2 regions of the Buttiauxella cochleicola genome follow, and region 1 is predicted to be linked to the other one. Evidence: predicted binding sites of a transcription regulator. Region 1 holds the regulator's gene; the other holds the start of a gene.
The links. Region 1 encodes LexA, which represses DNA repair genes until DNA is damaged. Its sites were predicted from a motif close to TNCTGTATGTACATACAGNA; they were not measured.
Positions count from the first base shown of each region.

Region 2: rmuC (DNA recombination protein RmuC) is a predicted target of LexA. The motif match lies at 1,265-1,284, and genes of this name have one in related genera.

Region 1 covers NZ_JAJSOU010000009.1:38,741-41,902, reverse strand. Annotated here, with positions in the region: gene dinF (MATE family efflux transporter DinF) at 1-859, opposite strand, end outside; gene lexA (transcriptional repressor LexA) at 934-1,542, opposite strand; gene LVQ79_RS13460 (diacylglycerol kinase) at 1,651-2,019, opposite strand; gene plsB (glycerol-3-phosphate 1-O-acyltransferase PlsB) at 2,146-3,162, shown strand, end outside.
Region 2 covers NZ_JAJSOU010000025.1:21,799-24,960, reverse strand. Annotated here, with positions in the region: gene rmuC (DNA recombination protein RmuC) at 1-1,219, opposite strand, end outside; gene udp (uridine phosphorylase) at 1,355-2,116, opposite strand; gene LVQ79_RS21580 (dienelactone hydrolase family protein) at 2,387-3,162, shown strand, end outside.

The DNA.
Region 1 (3,162 bases):
AACCATCAAGCGCATAAGCGGTAAACGTCAGAAGCGTCATTAATACCGCATTGACGGCGACAATTTCGCTACCTAAGCGCGCACCAAAGATGGTCACTGATGCAAAGCACACTTGCAGTAATAACGAGCGCAACATGATGTCCCGATTGAGCGCCAGTAAGCGCCGAACATTGCCACGCCAGGACTGCTTAATCATCTCAAAGCTGATACCACGCATGCCCATAACCTTCTTCACCATCAGCAATCCGATGAAAAATGTCGCGTATTCAGCAGTGACAGTCGCAAGTGCCGCCCCTTGAACATCAAGGTGCAACCCCATAACCAGCCACACATCCAGTACGATATTCAGAACATTGCCGACTACCAGCAAGATAACCGGAGCTCGTGCGTATTGAACCCCTAACAACCATCCTAGTAGAACCAGGTTGGCAAGCGAGGCTGGCGCACTTAGCCAGCGGATTTCAAGAAAGCGTTGTGCTTGTACGAGCACATCCTGATTGCCACCAACAATTTGTAAAGCGAGTGAAATGAGGGGATCGCGCAGTAAGACAATTGCCACCCCTGCCCCAAGTGCCAGCAATAGTGGTTGCACCAGTGCACGAGCTAACGCTGAGGGATTATTGGCGCCAAAAGCCTGAGCAGTTAAGCCTGTGGTACTCATTCGTAAAAACAGCAGCAACATAAACAGGAAGCTGGTTGCTGTCGCACCAATGGCAACACCGCCCAAGTAAACAGGACTATCCAGATGACCAATCACAGCCGTATCGACAAGGCCAAGCAGCGGAACAGTAATGTTGGAGAAAATCATGGGTAAAGCGAGGCGCCAGAGCGCACGATCCGCTGTGGAGAATAATTGCATGACCTCTCCTGAAGGAGATCAAAGAGAATTAAGGCAGTGATGCGCATTCTAAATGCGCATCACCTAAAGAGATTTTACAGCCAGTCGCCGTTGCGAATAACCCCAACAGCCAGCCCTTCAATTGAGAAGTTATGCTCGCGCAGGTCTACCACGATCGGTTCAAACTCACTGTTTTCTGGCAGCAGATGAACTGTATTGCCCTGTTGTTTTAAGCGCTTAACGGTAACTTCATCATCGATACGCGCGACAACAACCTGGCCATTACGCACATCCTGAGTTTTATGAACCGCAAGCAGGTCGCCATCCATAATGCCGATGTCTTTCATTGACATACCGCTGACGCGCAGCAAGAAGTCGGCATTTGGTTTGAACAGTGAAGGATCAACCTGGTAATGGCCTTCGATATGTTGCTGTGCCAGGAGTGGCTCACCTGCAGCAACACGCCCAACCAGTGGAATACCAGTCACTTCTTCCACCAACAGGCGGATACCACGGGATGCACCAGAAACAATTTCAAGCACACCTTTACGGGCAAGTGCTTTTAAATGCTCTTCAGCGGCGTTCGGAGAACGGAACCCCAGACGTTGAGCAATCTCGGCACGAGTCGGTGGCATGCCGGTCTGGCTGATATGATCCCGAATAAGATCAAACACCTCTTGCTGCCTGGTAGTTAACGCTTTCATTCCGCCCCCTGGGTGTTTATACAGTTATGCTGTGAGTATATACAGTCAAAGGTCAATTTGGAACCACAAATTAAGCAAAAAACCAGGCACTTAACTATTCTGGAAAGATCACCGCAAATGCGACCAAAGCAGCGTGACCCAGGTAATTACTGCGAGGATAATTGAAATTAATACAGCGGCCGAGCCCATATCTTTGGCGCGTCCTGAAAGCTCGTGATAATCAGTGCCAACACGGTCGACAAGTGCCTCAATAGCGCTATTGAGGATCTCGACAATCATGACCAGCACGACTGAGCCGATAAGTAGAATGCGGGTAATGGGATCGACATCTAACCAACATGCGATGGCAATGGCGATAACAGCAGAAACGCCTTCCTGGCGGAAAGCTGCTTCGTTGATCCAGGCTGCTTTGAGCCCTTTCCATGAGTAGCCTGCGGCTTTGATGATACGGGTAAGTCCAGTGGTACTGCTCGCCATTTTAGGAAACCTTTTCAAATTATTTGCATCAATGCTTGTCAAAATTATAACGCCACAGAAATCTGGGTGAGATTCTGATATTCTTGCGGCGAATTTGCATCATTAACCTGAGGCTTTACATCGTTTATGTCAGGCTGGCCAAGAATCTACTACAAATTACTTAATTTACCATTAGGCGTTCTGGTAAAGAGCAAGTCCATTCCGGCAGATCCACAGGCCGAACTGGGCTTAGATCCCACACGCCCAATAATGTACGTTCTGCCTTATAACTCAAAGGCGGACTTATTAACCCTGCGCGCGCAATGCCTCGCGCACAACTTGCCCGACCCTCTCGAGCCGTTAGAGATCGACGGTGCGGTATTGCCGCGCTATGTCTTTATCCATGGCGGCCCGCGTGTGTTCACTTATTACACGCCAAAAGAAGAGTCGATCAAGCTGTTCCATGATTATCTCGACTTGCACCGCAGCAATCCAAATCTGGATGTGCAGATGGTGCCGGTATCGGTGATGTTTGGCCGCTCTCCGGGTCGCGAAAAAGGCGAAGTTAACCCGCCACTGAAGATGCTTAACGGCATTCAGAAATTCTTCGCAGTCTCCTGGCTTGGGCGCGACAGCTTTGTGCGGTTCTCTGCACCTGTTTCGCTGCGCCAGATGGCAACCGATCACGGTACAGACAAAAAAATCGCCCAAAAACTGGCACGCGTGGCGCGTATGCACTTTGCTCGCCAGCGCTTAGCGACTGTTGGCCCGCGTCTGCCGGTACGTCAGGATCTGTTCAATAAGCTTTTGGCTTCAAAAGCTATTGCCCGTGCAGTAGAAGATGAAGCGCGCAGCAAGAAAATCTCCCATGAAAAAGCGCAGCAAAATGCTGTTGCCTTGATGGAAGAGATTGCGGCGAACTTCTCTTATGAAGCCGTTCGTTTGACCGACCGCGTATTAGGTCTGACGTGGAACCGTTTGTACCAGGGCATTAACGTTCACAATGCTGAACGCGTTCGCCAACTGGCTCATGACGGCCATGAGATTGTCTATGTGCCCTGCCACCGCAGCCACATGGACTACATGCTTCTGTCTTACGTGCTCTATCACCAGGGGCTGGTTCCTCCGCACATTGCAGCGGGTATCAACCTGAATTTCTGGCCA
Region 2 (3,162 bases), on a different contig from region 1:
TCGCCTGTCGATAGTTATCCTGCGCTTTATCCAGGCTTTGACCAATCGCCGACATATCATCAACAAAGAGGCGCATTTTGTCATACAGGCGGCCTGCGCGTTCGGCAATTTGTTGCGCATTCCGGCTTTGATGCTCATAACGCCACAAATTGGCAACCGTTCTTAACGCCACAAGCAGCGTGGTCGGGCTAACCAGCATGATGTTATTCTTGAGTGCTTCACTGATAAGTTCCGGCTGGCGGTCAATCGCCAGTAAAAATGCTGGCTCGACCGGGATAAACATCAGTACATAATCCAGCGACCGCAGCCCAGGCAACTGCTGATAGTCCTTACGGCCCAGCATGCGAATGTGGTTACGCACCGCTGCAATATGCTCGTTGAGGGCGATTTCACGAGTTACGTCGTCGTCACCGTTGTAGTAACGCTCATAGGCCACCAGCGTCATTTTGGCGTCGATAACCACATCTTTGCCCTGCGGCAAACGCACGATGACATCCGGCTGCATGCGGCTGTTATTTTCTAGCTGAATGTTTACCTGGGTTTCGTATTCATACCCTTCGCGTAAGCCGGAGGCTTCCAGCACACGTGTTAGTACAACCTCACCCCAGTTTCCCTGGGTTTTATTGTCCCCTTTCAGGGCTTTGGTGAGGTTCAGTGCCTCTTGTGCCATCTGAGCATTAAGCTGCTGAAGGTTACGAATTTCGTGGGTTAGCGTGTGGCGTTCGCGAGCGTCCTGGCCAAAACTTTCCTGAACCTGGCGGCGGAAACCATCCAGTTGTTCGCGCAGTGGCGAGAGCAATCCATTCAAACTTTGGCGGTTTTGCTCTTCAACTTTACGGCCACTGTGTTCAAAAATCCGGTTGGCGAGGTTTTCAAATTGTTCGCTGAGGCGCTGCTCGCTGTTGAGCATCTGCCGATGTTTGTCATCAGCATTTAGACGGGTTTGTTCCAGAAGTGTGGAAAGTTCGCGGATATCGGCTTCCTGCGCACTGTTAATTTCAAGCTGAGTGCGCAACTCGCGGTTGAGTTGTTCACATTCTTCTTTCCAGTGCTGGTTTTGCTGCAACTCCTGCCGTGCCGCAGTCAGTTCGCCGTAGATTTCTCGTTGTTCTTCATGCAATGCGGATTGCCGCCCGGCCGCCCGCAAACTTGCCAGCAACCAGCCAGTCAGAACTCCAACCAGCGCAATACCGAGCCCGAATAAAATAGAAATATCCACAGTCACTCCCACAAAGTCATACCAGGCACCAGCAAAATAAAATTGTGCTGTATAAATGTCCAGATGAAAAGGAGTTTACTGCGAGACGTTACGCAAAGCGTAAAAATTAAGCCGGCTTGCACCGGCTTTGGGGGACTAGATCAGGCGACGAGCTGCTTCTACAACGATTTTAACCGCATGGCTTTCGGTTTTCTTCATCGTTTCAGCGTTAGGAATTTCTTGCTGAGTACGGTTCACAATCACACCTGCAACCATACCTGCACGCAGACCCTGGCTTGCACACATGGTCAGCAGTGTTGCGGATTCCATCTCGTAGTTCATCACGCCCATCTGCTGCCACTCTTCCATGGAACCTTTGTAGCGGTTCACTACGCGGCCTGAGAAGGTGTCGTAACGCTCCTGGCCTGGGTAGAAGGTATCAGAAGATGCAGTCACACCAATGTGTGTGGTCGCGCCAATAGATTTCGCCGCTTCAACCAGTGCGGTAGTACACGCAAAATCGGCAACCGCCGGGTATTCCATTGGAGCAAAGTGCAAGCTGGCACCGTCAAGGCGCACAGAAGCAGTTGTCACCAGAACATCACCAACATTGATATGCGGCTGAATTGCACCGGTAGTCCCGATACGCAGGAAAGTACGAATACCCAACTGCGCCAGTTCTTCCACCGCGATAGAGGTTGATGGACCACCGATACCGGTGGAACAGACGATTACTGGCTTGCCGTCTAACTCAGCACGCCAGGTAGTAAATTCACGGTGGGCAGCCAATTTGACCGGCTTGTCCATCAGCACAGCGATTTTTTCAACTCGCTCAGGATCGCCCGGGACGATGGCAAGTGTTGCCCCTTGCAGATCGCTTTTAGTGAGGCCGAGGTGAAAAACATCAGACTTGGACATAACAAACTCCTGCGTTGAATAGGTTGGCTTACATTGCTATGGGGGTACTGTACAGAACCCTCACAAATAATTTCGTGACGCATTTCACTTTGAATCAAACAAGTTACATTATTTTCAACTGCAATAGTGATGAAAATCACATTTAAAGGGGTGGCGCTCATAGTTCTGATATTGAGATGAGTGCGACTAAACAATCCACCAGCAACTCGAAGAATAACGGGGAAAAGCTATAGTTATCGCACTGCGCTAATTCTGGTAAGGAGAATGCCAATGAAAGAAGAACATACAGGTAAATCACCGGGCGGGCATTTTGCGCCAGCGGCCTGCCCTCTTGCGTCAACCGCATTGCATACCCCAGATGATGCTATTCATGCAGGGGAAACCTCAATTCCTACGCAGGGCGAAAACATGCCTGCTTATCACGCCAGGCCAAAAGATGCCGCAGGCCCTTTACCCATCGTGATTGTAGTGCAGGAAATTTTCGGCGTGCATGAGCATATTCGCGATGTCTGCCGTCGCCTGGCGCTGGAAGGGTATCTGGCTATCGCGCCAGAGCTCTATTTCCGCCAGGGTGATCCCAATGATTATGCCGATATCCCTACCCTGTTCAGCGGGCTGGTTTCAAAAGTACCCGATGCACAGGTGCTCGCGGATCTTGATCACGTCGCCAATTGGGCGGCAAGAAACGGTGGTGATGCACATCGTTTGATGATGACAGGGTTTTGTTGGGGTGGCCGTATAACGTGGCTGTATGCCGCACACAATCCACAGTTGAAAGCAGCTGTGGCCTGGTATGGCAAATTAGTTGGCGAGAAGACATTAAACTCCCCGCATCACCCAGCCGACATCGCAGTCAATTTGAATGCGCCCGTGCTTGGGCTTTATGGCGGGCAGGACACGGGGATTCCACAGGATACTGTCGAAACAATGCGCCATGCGTTGCGTGCCGCTAATGCCAACGCAGAAATTATCGTCTACCCGGAAGCGGGCCATGCTTTTAATGCGGACTACCGCCCGAGCTATCATGCTGAATCGGCAAAGGATGG